One region of the Allobosea sp. MMO-172 genome, then DNA from elsewhere that is predicted to be linked to it. Evidence: predicted binding sites of a transcription regulator. Region 1 holds the regulator's gene; the other holds the start of a gene.

Region 1 (7,917 bases):
ACGTTGTTCAGCGCCTTCAGGTCGCCGAAGAGCTTGCTGACATTGGCGATCGTGACGATCGCGCTGTCGGCCTTGGCCTGGGTCTCGACCGCGCTCATGCCGCGTCCTCCTGCACCGCCGCGCGTTTGGCGCGCCGCCCTCCCCGCCCCTTCGAGAAATGGCGTTCGAGGAAATACTGTCCGACCTGCAAGATCGTGACCACGAGCAGGTACCAGCCGGCCGCGACGATCAGCAACTCGATGACCCGCGCATTGGCGTAGTAGATGGTCTGCGCGTTGCGCAGGATCTCGGCATACTGGATCACGCTGGCGACCGAGGTCAGCTTGACCATGCTGATCACCTCGTTGCCGACCGGCGGGATGATGACGCGCATCGCCTGCGGCAGCACGATGCGGCGCAGCGTCGTGAGCCGCGTCATGCCGATCGACTTGGCCGCCTCGGTCTGCCCGGTATCGACGGAGAGGATGCCGCCGCGCACCACCTCGGCGGTATAGGCGCCCTGGTTCATGCCGAGGCCAAGCAGCGTCGCCATGAACGGCCCGATGATGTCGATCGTCCGCCAGGAGAATACGCCGGGGATGCCGATGGTCGGGAAGACAAGCGCCAGGTTGAACCAGATCAGCAGCTGGAGCAGCAGCGGCGTGCCGCGGAAGAACCAGATGTAGAACAGCGCGACGCTGCGCAGCACCGGGTTCGGCGACATGTACATGATCGCGAAGACGACGCCGAGCACGATGCCGAGTGTCATCGCGCAGACCGTCATGATCAGCGTGTTGCCGAGGCCGGAGATGATCGCCGGCGCAGTGAAGAACTGCCGGACGACCGGCCAGGCGATGTCGCCCTCGACGAAGGCCATCACGATCCAGGCGAGGATCGCGAGGATCACGGCCGAGGCGAGCCAGCGCCCGTAGAAGCGCCGCGGCACGATCCGGAGCTGCGAGACCGCCGCGAGGTCGCGGCTGCTGATCGAAGATGTCGCGTCGCTCATCGCCCGCCCTCCCGGCTCCAGGTTTCGAGATCGGCGAGCTTGCCGCGGAAGCGCACGATCTGCTCGCGCACCCGCTCCGGCGCCGTGCCGCCACGGCCGCTGCGCGCGGCGACCGCGGCATCGAGCGTCAATTGGTCGAGCACGCCGGCATCAAGCCGGGGATCGACGGCCCGGAGATCAACCGCATCGAGCGATTCAAGCTCGCGCCCCATCTCCTCGCAGTAACGGACCAGAGCGCCGGTGATCTCATGCGCCTCGGCGAAGGGCACGCCCTGGCGCGCCAGATGATCCGCCACTTCGGTCGCCAGCGCGAAGCCGGAGCCGGCCTGCGCGCGCATCACCGCGGGGTCGGCGCTCATGCTGGCGATCAGCCCGGCAAAGGCCGGCAGCACCTCTTCGAGCACATCGACGGCGTCGAAACCCGTACGCTTGTCCTCGGCGAGGTCGCGATTATAGGACAGCGGCAATCCCTTGAGCGCGCCGAGCATGGTGACGAGGTCGCCGGCGAGCCGCGCCGCCCGGCCGCGCGAAATCTCGGCGATATCCGGGTTCTTCTTCTGCGGCATGATCGAGGAGCCCGTCGCGAAGGCGTCGTCCAGCGTCACCCAGGCGAACTGGCGGGAGGTCCAGAGCGTCACCTCCTCCGCCAGGCGCGACAGGTTCGTCGCCAGCATCGCCGCGACGAACAGGAATTCCGCGACATGGTCGCGCGCGCCGACCGCATCGACCGAGTTCTCGAACGGCCCATCATAGCCGAGCGCCTTGGCGCTGAGCTCCGGGTTCAGCGTGATCGCAGAGCCCGCGAGCGCCGCCGCGCCGAGCGGGGACTGGCCGGAGCGCTTCTCCCAGTCGGTCAGGCGCGAGGCATCGCGCATCAGCACCTGGCCATGCGCCATCAGCCAATGGCCGAAGGTGACGGGCTGCGCGCTCTGGAGATGGGTGAAGCCGGGGCAGACGGAGGTCGCATGCTCCTCCGCCTGATCGGCGATCGCGGTGAGCAGCTCCGCCAGCATCCCGGCGAGCGAACGCGACTTCCCCCGCAGATAGAGCTTCAGATTGTTCGCCGCCTGATCGTTGCGCGAGCGCCCAGCGCGGAGCTTGGCGCCGGTCGAACCGATACGCTCGGTCAGGATGCGTTCGATGAAGGTATGGACGTCCTCGTCATCCGGCCCCGGCGCGATCCGCCCCTCGACCGTGTCGCGGGCGATCCCGTCGAGCGCGGTCAGGATGGTCTCGAGCTCCTGCGCCGTCAGCAGGCCGGCGCGCCCGAGCTCGGCCGCATGGGCCTTGCCGCCCGCGACGTCCTGCGGCACCAGCCGGGCATGCTCGCCGGCGGCGCTCGACAGCTTCATCAGGCGCGGATCCGGCTGCTTGCGGAAGCGGCCGCCCCAGAGACGGGTCGTCTGGTTCATGATGTCGTTCTCCCCTCAGGGAAGAATGGCCTCTTGACCGAGAGACCGGCAAACGAAACGATCTCCGCCGCGATAGTCCAAAAAGGAATACCCCATGGCGGCCGGCCGGCCCCCTCCGTCATCGACTGCGCTCAGGGCCTTCGCGACCGTCGCAAGGCTCGGCTCGACGGCGCGCGCCGCCCAGTCGGTCAACCTGACCCAGAGCGCGGTCTCCAAGCAGATCCTCTCGCTGGAGCATCATCTCGGCACCGTGCTGTTCGACCGCAGCCCGCTCGGCCTCAAGCTCACCGAGGCCGGCGCGATCTACCTGCCTTATGCCGAGGCGGCGCTGGAGCAGATGGAGCGCGGCGCGCGGCGTCTCGTGGAGCGCAACGCCATCGCCCGGCCGATCCGCCTGCATATGATCGCTATTGCCGGCGAACGCTGGCTGATGGCGCGCTTCCCCGCCTTCGCCGAGGCCCACCCCGGCGTCGACGTGCAGTTCACCAACTATGTCAGCGAAAGCGAGACCGAGGAGCCGGATATCGAGATCGCCCATGGTGTCGAACCCTGGCCCGGCAAGGAGGCGCATTACCTCTTCGGCCGCGATGTCGCGCTCGTCGCCGCGCCCAACCTGATCGAGCGCATGGGCGGCTTCCGTCGCGCCGCCGACATCCAGAAGGCGACGCTGCTACAGCATTACCAGATGCCGACCTTCTGGGCCGAGTTCACCGAGGCGCACGGCCTGCGCGGCGCAGTGCCCGAGCACACCGTGCGCTACGGCTATTATTCGGTGATCACCAGCGCCGCCGTAGCGGGCCTGGGCTTCGCGCTGGCGCCACGCTGCTATGTCTCCGACGAGCTGGCCTCCGGCGCGCTGGTCAATCCGCTGGGCCTCGGCTTCACCAGCGCCATCGGCTGCTGGCTGACGCGCCCGCTCGACCAGCCCTCGCGCCCGGGCCTAGATGCCTTCATCGCCTGGCTGAAATCAGAAGCCGCGCAATTCGACGCCGCCACCCGGGCACCCGCCTGACCCGGCCGACGAAACCTCCCCTTCCTCGGCGCGTTGATGCTGGGGAGGAGGAGCCATGCTGACCATTCTGCCCGCGCCGGACCATGTCGCGGCCTATCGCCTGATGCAGACGCTGACCGGAGAGGATGTCGACGCGATCATGGCCGATATCGGCACCAAGCTCGCCCGCCACGAGAAGGTCGGCGTGCTCGTCGATCTCACCGATTTCACCGACATGACGCTCACCGCCGCCTGGAAGGACGCGCGCTACAGCATCGGCAAGCTCTGGGAACTGAAGCGCTTCCCGAAGGAGGCCGTGATCACCAACAAGGGCTGGCTCGCCGGCTTCATCGATCTGCTCGATCCGGCGATCCCCTTCGTCAAGGTCCGCGCCTTCAAGCCCGAGGACTTTGAGAAGGCGCTGGCCTGGGCCGGCGATATCGAGGGTGGCCCGGACGCCTAAGGCTTACGCGGCGCCGCCGCGCGCAAAGGTTTCATCGAAGGCATAGCCGGCGCCGCGCACCGTGCGCAACGGGTCCTTCGCATCGCCGGGCGTAATCGCCTTGCGCAACCGCCCGACATGAACGTCGACCGTGCGCTCGTCGATATAGACGTCGCGGCCCCAGACGGCATCGAGCAGCTGGGCGCGGGAGTATACCCGGCCCGGCGCCTGCATCAGGAATTCCAGCAGGCGGAACTCGGTCGGCCCGAGATGCAATTCGCTGCCCGCCCGGCGGACGCGCCGCGTCGTGCGGTCGAGTTCGAGATCGCCGGCCGCAAGCAGGCCCGCGACATGCCCGGGCTTGGCCCGGCGCAGCAGCGCCTGGATGCGCGCGATCAGTTCCGGTAGCGAAAACGGCTTCACGACATAGTCGTCGGCGCCGGTCGCGAGCCCGCGCACACGCTCGGTCTCTTCGCCGCGCGCCGTCAGCATGATGATCGGCACGCGCTCGGTATCGCGGCGCGAGCGCAGTCGGCGGCAAAGCTCGATGCCGGACAGGCCCGGCAGCATCCAGTCGAGCAGGACGAGATCGGGCGTGTGATCGCGCAGGTGCAATTCCGCATCGTCCCCGCGCGCGACGCTGTCGACCTCGAAGCCCTCGGCTTCGAGATTGTAGCGCAGCAGCAGGGTGAGCGGCTCCTCGTCCTCGACGATCAGGATGCGTGCGGCCATGTTGGCTTTGACCTTAGTTTCCCGTCACCGCTTCGACCTCGATATTGGTCGTGTCGAGCTTGGGGCGGTTCGCATCGAGGGAATCGCCGGTGACGAGGTAATGGATGGTCTCGGCGATATTGGTGGTGTGGTCGCCGATGCGCTCGATGTTCTTGGCGCAGAACAGGAGATGCGTGCAGAAGGTGATGTTGCGCGGATCTTCCATCATATAGGTCAGGAGTTCGCGGAACAGCGAGGTGTAGAGCGCGTCGATCTCGTCGTCGCGCTTCCAGACCTCGAGCGCCTTCTGCTCGTTGGTCGCGGCATAGGCGTCGAGCACGTCCTTGAGCTGGGCCTGCACGAGGCGGCTGATATGCTCGAGGCCGACGACCGCGCGATGCGGCGGCTGGAACTGCCCGGCAATGGCGACGGCGCGCTTGGCGATGTTCTTGGCGAGGTCGCCGACGCGCTCGATATCGGAAGCGAGGCGGATCGCCGAGATCAGCTCGCGCAGGTCCTGCGCCAGCGGCTGGCGCCGGGCGATGGTGAGCACGGCCTTTTCCTCGACCTCGCGCTGGAGATTGTCGAGGCGCTGGTCGGCCGAGATGATCTTCTGGGCAAGCGCGGTGTCGCGGCGAACGAGCGCGACCGTGGAATCGCCCAGCATGCGCTCGGCCATGCCGCCCATTTCGGCAAGGCTGCGGCGGATGCCTTCGAGATCGGCGTCGTAGGAGCGGACGATGTGGTCGGTCATAGGGGTGTCCTCCTCGTCGCCGCTTAGCCGAAACGGCCGGTGACGTAGTCCTGGGTCTGCTTCTTGGCGGGGTTCATGAAGATGGTGTTGGTCGGCGCGAACTCGATGACTTCGCCGAGATACATGAACGCCGTGTACTGCGAGATGCGCGCCGCCTGCTGCATGTTGTGCGTGACGATGGCGATGGTGAAGTCGCTCTTCAATTGCTCCAGCAGGTCCTCGATCTTGCCGGTCGAGATCGGGTCGAGCGCCGAGGTCGGCTCGTCGAACAGGATCACTTCCGGCTTCTGCGCGATGGTGCGCGCGATGCACAGGCGCTGCTGCTGGCCGCCGGAGAGGCCCATGCCGGAACTCTTCAGCTTGTCCTTGACCTCGTCCCAGAGCGCGGCGCGGCGCAGCGCGCCCTCGACACGGTCGTCGAGTTCCGACTTCGGCGGCTTCTCGTAGAGGCGGATGCCGAAGGCGACGTTGTCGTAGATCGACATCGGGAACGGCGTCGGCTTCTGGAAAACCATGCCGACGCGCGAGCGCAATTCGTTCACGTCGACGTCGTTGGAGATGATGTTGCGGCCGTCGAGCATGATCTGCCCTTCTGCGCGCTGCTCCGGATAGAGCGAGTAGATGCGGTTGAAGATGCGCAGCAGGGTCGACTTGCCGCAGCCCGACGGGCCGATCAGCGCCGTGACATGGCGGTCGCGGAAGTCGAGATTGATGTTCTTCAGCGCCTTGTGCTCGCCGTAGTAGAAATCGAGGTTCTTCACCGCGATCCGGACGGGCGCCTCGGCATCGAGCGACTGGGGGGAGAGTTCAAGGGTCGAAAGCATCGACTTAGGTCCTCAAGGTCGGTCGCGACCGGGTTGGTTTCAGGCTCACTTGCTGCCGGCGACGATACGCCGGGCAACGATCGAGAGCACGAGGATCGAGACGGTGATGATGAGCGAGCCGGCCCAGGCGAGCTGCTGCCAGTTCTCGTAAGGGGCGGAGGCGAACTGGTAGATCGTCACCGGCAGGTTGGAGACGCCGCCGACCAGCGTCGGCGAGAACCAGAAATTGTTGTTGAGCGCGGTGAAGAGCAGCGGCGCGGTCTCGCCGGCGATGCGGGCGAGCGCCAGCAGGATGCCGGTGACCATGCCGGCCTTGGCCGCGCGCCAGGTCACCGAGGTGATGACGACAGAGGGCGGCGCGCCGAGCGCCGCACCCGCCTCGCGCAAGGGGCCGGGGACGAGGTTCAGCATGTCCTCGGTGGTGCGCACGATCACCGGGATCGCGATGATGCCGAGCGCGACGCCGCCGGCCCAGCCGGAATAGCCGCGGAACGGCTCGACCAGGATGACGTAGACGAACAGGCCGATCAGGATCGACGGCGCCGAAAGCAGGATGTCGTTGATGAAGCGGATCAGGTTGGCGAGCTTCGAGCCGCGGCCATATTCCGCAAGCCAGGTGCCGGCGAGCACGCCGATCGGCGTGGCGATGGCGATGCCGAGGAAGGTCAGCACGAAGGAGCCGACGATAGCGTTGGCGATGCCGCCGCCTTCCGTGCCGGGGCCGGGCGTGACCGCCGTGAAGGTCGCGACCGAGAGTCCGCCGATGCCCTTCACCAGGAGCATGCCGAGGATCCAGAACAGCACGAAGATGGCGGTGAAGGTGAAGCCGGTGGCGATGATCTTCATCATCCGGTCGGCGGTGCGGCGCGACTGGCGCACGCGCCCCCAGGGAGCGTGGGGGAGTTCGCGGGGCGAGGTCGTCATGGTCATGGGGTTGAGCCTCAGTAGCGCTTGACGCGGGCGACCAGCAGTCGCGCGATGACGAGGACGACGAAGGTGACGAAGAACAGGATGCAGCCGAGCGCGATCAGCGCGTTGAGCTGCAGGCCCATGGCCTCGTTGAACTCGTTGGCGATGCGCGAGGCGATGGTCGAGCCGGGATCGAGGATCGAGGCCGAGAGCCGGTTGGCGTTGCCGACAACGAAGGTCACCGCCATGGTCTCGCCGAGCGCGCGGCCGAGGCCGAGCATCACCGCGCCGATGATCGAGACGCCGGCCTGCGGCACCAGGACGTGGCGCACGACCTCCCAGGTCGTCGCGCCGATGCCATAGGCGCTCTCGCGCAGCACCGAGGGGATCTGCTCCAGCATGTCGCGGGTGATCGAGGCGATGAACGGCACGATCATGAAGGCGAGGATGATGCCGGCGGTGAAGATGCCGAGCCCCGAAGGCGAGCGCGAGTAGAGCACCGTACCGACGATCGGCATGCCCTCGACGATGTTCGAGAGCGGGATCTGCACATAGGCCGCGAAGAGCGGCACGAATACGAACAGGCCCCACATGCCGTAGATGATCGAAGGCACGGCGGCGAGCAATTCGATCGCGGTCGCGACCGGCTTCTTGAACCAGGCCGGGGCGAGCTGCGTCAGGTAGACAGCAATGCCCAGCGAGAGCGGCACGCCGATCACCAGCGCGATCAGCGCCGTGGAGAGCGTGCCGACGATCGCCGGCCAGGCGCCGTATTGCTCGTTCTGGGTATCCCAGACGCTCGAAGTGATGAAGCCGAGGCCGAACTCGCGGAAGGCCGGCCAGCCACCGATGACCATCGAGGCCATGATGGCGGCAAGCAGAACCA
Region 2 (7,917 bases), on a different contig from region 1:
CGCAGCGGCCGGTCTTCGATGCCACGATCACGCCGCATCGTTCGCTTGGCCAGAACGGCTTCCGCATCGTGATGACGCTGGTCTGCCTGGCGAGCGTGATCTCCTCGATCCCCTTCGTCGTGCTCGGCGCCTGGCCCGTCGCCGGCTTCTTCGGCATCGATGTCGTCGCGCTCTTCGTCGCCTTCCACGTCAATTTCCGGCATGCGCGCGCCTTCGAGCGCATCGTGGTGACGCCGCTGGAGGTGTTTCTGCGCAAGGTCTCGCATCACGGGCGGGAGACGATCTGGCGCTTCAATCCGATCTGGACCCGGCTCGAACGCCAGACGGACGAGGATTACGGCCTGCTCGGCCTGAAGCTGGTCTCGCGGGGGCAGAGCGTCGCGATCGCCTCCGCGCTGTCGCCGCATGAGCGTTCGGGCTTCGCCGATGCGCTGGGCTCGGCTTTGTCGAGCGCTCGCCGCGGGCCGGATTACGGCGCGCCTTAGGCCGCTCCGGCGAGCCAGATCGTATGGCCGCCGCAGCTCGGGTCCTCCACGACATGTTCGACGACGGAGAAGCCGTTCTCCGCCAGCAGCGCCCGGTATTCGCCGCGAGCGAGGCTGCCATGGTAGAGCGCCTCGCCTTCGAACGTGCCGATCGCCTCGCCATGGGCCGGGCCGCTGGTGAAGAGCAGGGCCGCGCCCGGTGCCGCATGGGCCGCGAAGATCGGGAACATCCCGCGCTGGTCCTCGGGCGTCAGGTGGAAGAACGAATCCCAGGCGATCAATCCGTCGAAGCGACGCCCGAGCGCGAGCTTGCGCATGTCGGCGACCTGCCAGTCGCCCTCGGGAAAGCGCGCCCGGCACAATGCGATCATCGCCGGGGCGGAATCGACGCCGGTGACGGCATGGCCCTGTTCGCCGAGGTGACGGGCGATCGGCTGGCCGGTGCCGCATCCGATATCGAGGATCGTGGCGCCGGGTGCGAGCAAGGCCCGGAAGCGCGCAAGCCAGGGGCCTTCCATCAGCAACGTGCCGCGCAAGCCGTCATAGGTCGCGGCATGGCGCTGGTAGAGATCGATGATCGCGCCGGCGGGAGAGGTCATGGCCCTATGAGCCCTCATCCTGAGGAGGCCCGCAAGGGCCGTCTCGAAGGATGTTCCCGGAGGCTCCCGAACTATCTGGAGCATCCTTCGAGACGCCGCTTCGCGGCTCCTCAGGATGAGGGCTCGTCAGCGAGGACGACGTGGAGGCCAACCCCGCCCTTGCCAGCTTTCGGGTGGGAACGGCATGGTGGGCGCCCTAGATTCGCATCATGACGAATGATGCGAGGCTCCCATGAACGCTCATGCTCCCATGAAAACGGCGATGACCCCGACGCGCTTCTCCAATGCGGTGCTGGCGCGCGCCGCCGATGCGATGCCGAGCGAGGCCGATTTCCCGGCCGTCGCCCCCGGCTCGGACTACGATACCGTCCGGCGCATCCTCTCCTTCATCACCCATAACTGGCGCGAGCAGCCGACGATCGAGGCGATCGCGGAAGCCGCCGGCGCGACGCCGACCGATGTCCATCATCTCTTCCGGCGCTGGTGCGGGCTGACGCCCAAGGCCTTCCTGCAGGCGATCACGCTCGACCATGCCAAGGGATTGCTCTCCGCCTCGGCCAGCATCCTCGACACGGCGCTGGAGGTCGGCCTCTCCGGTCCGGGCCGCCTGCACGATCTCTTCGTGACGCATGAGGCGATGTCGCCCGGCGAATGGAAGGCCGGCGGCGAGGGCCTGAAGCTCTCCTACGGCTTCCATGCATCGCCCTTCGGCGAGGCGCTGGTGGTGATCACGGAGCGCGGCCTCGCCGGGCTCGGCTGGGTCTCGAACAGCGCCGATGGCGGCAAGGTCGTCGGCGGCCGCGCCGAGGCGCTGGCCGACATGATGCGGCGCTGGCCCCATGCCGATTACCACTACGACCCGGTCCAGACGGCGCCCTATGCCGGCCGCATCTTCGAGCCCAAGGCCTGGTCGCCGGAGACGCCGCTGCGCGTCGTGCTGATCGGCACCGATTTCGAGGTCAGGGTCTGGGAGACGCTGCTGCGCATCCCCGTCGGCTGCGCCACCACCTATGGCGAAGTCGCCAACCATATCGGCAAGCCGAGTGCCGCGCGCGCCGTCGGCACGGCGGTCGGCAAGAACCCGATCTCCTTCGTGGTGCCTTGCCACCGCGTCATCGGCAAGTCGGGCGCATTGACCGGCTATCACTGGGGCCTGACGCGCAAGCGCGCCATCCTCGGCTGGGAAGCCGGGCAGACCGCGACCGGCTGAATGCCGGTCACTTCCTGAGATACATGTCCCAGCAGGGCGCGAGCGCGATCCGTTCGCGCCCTTCGAGCGCGGCGGCAAAGTGCTGGCGAATGTCTTCGCGTGCCGTCGTAACCGGGCATTTCGGCATCAGCATGGCATCCGTCTGCCGCAGGGCCTCGATCGTGCCGGGCTGCAAGGCGGGCACGCTGCGGCTGGGATCGACGCCGACCGGAACGACGCGGGGCGGCGAGCGTTGCAGCAGGACGTTCAGCGGATCGACGAAATCGAAGGTGAAGAAGCCGTTGAGCTCACGCTTGTTGGCGCTCTCCCAGGCCTTGATCGCGGTGATCGCCTGCTGGATCTCGAGCATCCAGGTCGCCTGATAGTCGATCTCCGAATAGAGGATGTAGGACGGCAGGATGCCGCGCCCGATCAGGTCGCGATAGCCGTCCGGCTCGGTCGCGTAATGGTCGAGCATCGCGGCGGCGCGCGCGGCGACCTCCGGCTTCACGCTGATCCGGCCGAGCGGCCCGAGATCGGGCACGTCGAGGCCGGTATAGGTCGGCGCGCTCATCACCGCGCGCATGCTGCGCTCGATGCAGATGACGGCGCTCGGCAGCGCCACGGCAAGCGTGAGCACGAGCACCACCGGCCGCAGCCGGTCGTCGCGCCGCTGCCACCAGTCGACGAGGAGCGGCAGCAGGATCGGCCACAGGCCGATGAATTCCAGCGAACCGGTATTCTGCGTCTCGAACAGGGCGAGCGCGAACAGGCCGGCCGCGAACCAGCCGACCGGCGCATCGGCCAGCGCCCGCCAGCCGGCGAGCGTCGCCGGCAGCCCGTCGCGCCAGGCGGCATAGGCCAGCGTGGCGAGCAGGATCAGCGACGGTCCGATCACGTTGAACTTGACCGATGCGACCGTCAGGAAGCGCGGCAGCAGCGTGCCGGTATTGAGGCCGAGCAGGGTCAGGATATCGACGAGATAGGCCGAGCTCAGCCCGGTCGCGAGTTCCAGCACGGCGAGCGCGAGGATCACCAGGGCCGCGGCGGTGACCGCGTCGCGGAAGCGCATCCGGCCGCTGAGCGTGGCATAGCCGACGAGCAGCGTGCCGGAGACCGCGCCCGTGATCTTCGTCAGGAAAAGCGTCAGCATCAGCACGGCGACGAGCGCGATCCTGAAGCCGCGCCGCTCCGCGAAGATCAGCGTCGCGATCAGCAGGTAGAGCAGCAGCGCGACATGGCGGTTGTAGAAGCCGTAGCCGTCGAAACCGGGCGCCGGATAGAGCGCATGCAGGTTGATCGGGAAGGTCGCGAACAGCAGGAAGGGCAGCACCAGCGCCAGAGCCTGCTGGCGCGAGCGCCGCGAGACCTCGCCGGCGATCAGCGCGAGCACCGGCAGCATGATCGGCAGCAGCGCCCAGTTGATCAGCAGCATCGGCTGGGCGTTAGGGAAGGTGATGTCGAGCGCCGCGGCGAGGTAGAAGCCGAGCGGGCCGATCGGCGCAAAGAAGTCGATGGTCGGGACCTGGCCGAGCTCGATGCGCTGGATCGCGTCGAGATACACCACCGTATCCCAGGCATTCGGGCCCAATGGCAGCCGCAACGGCAAGATCAGGCCGGCGACGACCGCCAGCGCGAAAGCCGCGATCCAGGCGAGGGGGGAGCCGGCCATCCTTGCCACCGCTCCCTTGCCGCTCGCACTCTTGGCACCGATTTGGGAGTGCTGACTCCCGATCTCGCTCATCGCCACGCCGAACCCTCCTGGTCCAGCCCGCTCTCTGGCAGAAAAATCTTACCATCCAGCTGACGGAAACGCTGCTTCTTGCGGCTTTCCGGCAAGAAATCGCACGGAATTCGGTGCGCGAGCGATCAGCCTACAGCTTCACAGCAGCCCGCGCCCGGCCAGATGGCGCATCAGATGCGAGGCGCCGTAGGTCCAGGGCGCGCATGCGTCGGTGCGCTTCATCCGGTTGACGAGGCTGCCGAGCTCGGGCGCGGCGATGGTGACGATGTCCCCGTATTTATGGGTGAAGCCGCCGCCCGGCGCATCGCGGTCCTTGATCGGCGCGAACATGGTGCCGAGATAGAGCGCCGCCCCGTCCGGATACTGGTGATGCGGGCCGATCATCTGCGCGGCGAGATCGGCCGGGTCGCGGCTGATCTTGGCGATCGAGGACGAGCCCTCCAGCCGGAATCCGTCCTCGCCCTCGACCGTCAGCGTCACCGTCGTCCGGCGGACATGGTCGAGCGTGAAACCGGCATCGAACAGGCGGATGAAGGGGCCGACGGCCGCTGCCGCATTGTTGTCCTTCGCCTTGCCGAGCAGCAGGGCCGAGCGGCCCTCGACATCGCGCAGGTTGACGTCGTTGCCGAGCGTGGCGCCGACGATCGCACCCGTCGACGCGACGATCAGCACGATCTCCGGCTCGGGATTGTTCCAGCTCGAGGCCGGATGCAGGCCGGCATCGGCGCCGGTGCCGACCGTCGACATCGGCGGAGCCTTGGTGAAGATCTCGGCATCCGGGCCGATTCCGACTTCGAGATACTGGCTCCAGGCGCCCTGCTTGATCAGCACGTCCTTGAGATGCATCGCCTCGGGCGAGCCGGGCTTGAGCTTGGACAGGTCGTCGCCGATGAGCTTGCCGATCTCCTCGCGGATCGTCGCAGCCGCCGCCGGATTGCCGCGCGCCTTCTCCTCGATGACGCGCTCCAGCATCGAGACCGCGAAGGTGACGCCCGCCGCCTTCACGGCCTGCAGGTCGAGCGGCGAGAGCAGCCAGGGGCGCTTCGGGTCGCGGCCATCCACAGGCGTGTTGGCGAGGATGTCGGCGAGCGAGCCGATCGCTTCGCCATCGGCGCCTCGCAGTGCGGCGGCCGGGTCGGCGGCCTCGCAAAGATCGCGGCTGGTCGGGAAACTGCGGGTCACGTCGATGACCTGCCCGTCGCGGAGCGTCACCACGGCCGGCCCGCCGAGATCGGGCCGCCAGACGCGGCCGGCCAATGCGGCGGCATCGGCATCGGCGGGCAAGGTCGCGGTCACGGCAAGGTCGAGGCTGGGCATGGCGGCATCCACGAAACGGGTTCGGATCGGTGCGCAGATCAGCCGGTTATGCGCGAATGTGCAAGCCGCCCCCAGACCATAGGCGGATTGCGCCGGCCGTCATCGATTTGTCATTGAAATGTCGCCTGCGCTACATGCTAGCTTGCGCACCAACGACAAGAACCGCGGCGGCGCCCGCCCGCGGAAGGGAGACATTCCATGACCATCAAATCGCGCATCCTGATGTCGGTCGCGGCTTTTGCGCTCGTCGGTGCCTCGCCGGCCCTGGCGCAGACCGAGATCCAGTGGTGGCACGCGCTGACCGGTGCCAATAACGACGTCGTCGTGAAGCTCTCCGAGGATTTCAACGCCTCGCAGAAGGACTACAAGGTCGTTCCCGTCTACAAGGGCTCCTATCCCGATACGCTGAACGCCGGCATCGCCGCCTTCCGCGCCGGCCAGGCCCCGCATATCCTGCAGGTCTTCGAGGTCGGCACCGGCACGATGATGTCGGCCAAGGGCGCGATCAAGCCGGTCCACGAAGTCATGAAGGAAGCCGGCGAGAAGTTCGACCCGAGCGCCTATCTGCCCGCGATCACCGGCTACTACTCGACGGCCAAGGGCGACATGCTCTCGATGCCGTTCAACTCCTCCTCGATGGTGATGTGGTACAACAAGGACGCCTTCAAGAAGGCGGGCCTCGACCCGGAGAAGCCGCCGAAGACCTGGCCCGAGACCTTCGAGGCCGCCAAGAAGCTGAAGGCCGCCGGCTACGACAAGTGCGGCGTTTCGAACGCCTGGGCGACCTGGGCCAATATCGAGCAGTTCGGCGCCTGGCATAACGTGCCGCTCTCGACCAAGGTCAACGGCATGGCCGGCTTCGACGCCGTCCTGAACTTCAACAAGAGCCCGGCCTTTCTGAAGCACTGGACCAATCTGGTCGAGCTGCAGAAGGACAAGACCTATGACTATTCCGGCCGCACCAACAATGGCGAAGGCCGCTTCACCTCGGGCGAATGCCCGATCTTCCTGACCTCCTCGGGCTTCTTCGGCAACGTCAAGGCGAACGCCAAGTTCGACTGGGGCAACGCCGCGATGCCGTATTATCCCGACGTGCAGGGCGCTCCGCAGAACTCGATCATCGGCGGCGCTTCGCTCTGGGTCATGGGCGGCAAGAAGGCCGACGAGTACAAGGGTGTCGCCAAGTTCTTCACCTTCCTCTCGAATGTCGACCGCCAGGTGAAGCTGCACACCGAGTCCGGCTACCTGCCGATCACCAAGGCGGCCTATGAGAAGGTCAAGGCGTCCGGCTTCTACAAGGACAAGCCCTATCTCGAGACCCCGATCCTGGAGCTGACCAACAAGGCTCCGACCGACAACTCGAAGGGCCTGCGTTACGGCAGCCTCGTCCAGATCCGCGACATCTGGTCGGAGGAGCTGGAGGCGGCGCTGAACGGCCAGAAGTCGCCGCAGGCGGCGCTGGACGCGGCGGCCGAGCGCGGCAACCAGATGCTGCGCCAGTTCGAACGCACCGCGGCCCGCTAAGCGCTTAGCTCTTGCAAACCCAAGGCCATCCCGGACACTCTCCGTCCGGGATGGCCATCTCGTTCCAGGGAAGCCGATGCAGAAGAACGCATACTTCAAGGGGCTCACGATCCCCTTCCTGCTGCTTCTGCCGCAGCTCGCCATCACCGTCGTGTTCTTCTATTGGCCGGCGACCCAGGCGGTCTGGCAGAGCTTCCTGCTCGAAGATGCTTTCGGCACATCGACGGAATTCGTCTGGTTCGAGAACTACCAGATGCTCTTCGCCGATCCCGGCTACCTCAAGGCCTTCATCAACACGATCATCTTCTCGACCTTCGTCTGCGTGTTCTCGCTCTCGATCGCGCTGCTCTTCGCCGTGATGGCGGACCGGCAGCTGCGCGGCGGCGAAATCTACAAGACCCTGCTGATCTGGCCCTATGCGGTGGCGCCTGCGATTGCCGGCGTGCTCTGGATTTTCATGTTCGATCCCTCGCTCGGCATGCTCGCGCGCGGCCTGCAGGCGCTGGGCATTCCCTGGAACCCGCGCCTCAACGGCAATCACGCCATGCTGCTGGTCATCCTGGCCGCGACCTGGAAGCAGATCAGCTACAATTTCCTGTTCTTCCTCGCCGGCCTGCAATCGATCCCCAAGAGCGTGATCGAGGCGGCCGTGATCGACGGCGCCCGGCCGATGCGCCGCTTCTGGACCATCGTCTTCCCGCTGCTCTCGCCGACGACCTTCTTCCTGCTCGTCGTCAATATCGTCTACGTCTTCTTCGACACCTTCGGCATCATCGACACCGTCACCGGCGGTGGCCCCTCGGGCGCGACCGAGACGCTGGTCTACAAGGTGTTCTCGGACGGCAAGGGCGGCTCGAATCTCGGCGGCTCGGCGGCGCAGTCGGTGCTGCTGCTGATCATGGTGATCGGGCTCACCGCGGTGCAGTTCCGCTTCATCGAGCGCAAGGTCAGCTACTGATGGCCTCCGTGCTCTGGATGGACCTCACCGCCGAGGAACTGCGCGCCAAGGCGGCGGCGGATACGATCGTCGTCCTGCCCGTCGCCTCGATCGAGCAGCAT

Evidence for each region. The regulator PhoB, encoded in region 1, activates phosphate uptake and scavenging genes when phosphate is short. The targets are predictions, from matches to a motif close to TGTCATNNANCTGTCAT.
Region 2: ugpB (sn-glycerol-3-phosphate ABC transporter substrate-binding protein UgpB) is a predicted target of PhoB. The motif match lies at 5,432-5,448, and genes of this name have one in related genera.

What each region holds. Positions count from the first base shown of each region.
Region 1 covers NZ_JBBCUM010000004.1:229,266-237,182, reverse strand. Annotated here, with positions in the region: gene WFK61_RS08320 (amino acid ABC transporter ATP-binding protein) at 1-98, opposite strand, end outside; gene WFK61_RS08315 (amino acid ABC transporter permease) at 95-988, opposite strand; gene argH (argininosuccinate lyase) at 985-2,400, opposite strand; gene WFK61_RS08305 (LysR substrate-binding domain-containing protein) at 2,495-3,412, shown strand; gene WFK61_RS08300 (SpoIIAA family protein) at 3,468-3,854, shown strand; gene phoB (phosphate regulon transcriptional regulator PhoB) at 3,858-4,565, opposite strand; gene phoU (phosphate signaling complex protein PhoU) at 4,579-5,298, opposite strand; gene pstB (phosphate ABC transporter ATP-binding protein PstB) at 5,322-6,122, opposite strand; gene pstA (phosphate ABC transporter permease PstA) at 6,168-7,052, opposite strand; gene pstC (phosphate ABC transporter permease subunit PstC) at 7,064-7,917, opposite strand, start outside.
Region 2 covers NZ_JBBCUM010000015.1:120,114-128,030, forward strand. Annotated here, with positions in the region: gene WFK61_RS20730 (DUF2244 domain-containing protein) at 1-485, shown strand, start outside; gene WFK61_RS20735 (class I SAM-dependent DNA methyltransferase) at 482-1,084, opposite strand; gene WFK61_RS20740 (methylated-DNA--[protein]-cysteine S-methyltransferase) at 1,398-2,294, shown strand; gene WFK61_RS20745 (hypothetical protein) at 2,302-3,945, opposite strand; gene WFK61_RS20750 (fumarylacetoacetate hydrolase family protein) at 4,156-5,334, opposite strand; gene ugpB (sn-glycerol-3-phosphate ABC transporter substrate-binding protein UgpB) at 5,539-6,858, shown strand; gene ugpA (sn-glycerol-3-phosphate ABC transporter permease UgpA) at 6,935-7,816, shown strand; gene WFK61_RS20765 (creatininase family protein) at 7,816-7,917, shown strand, end outside.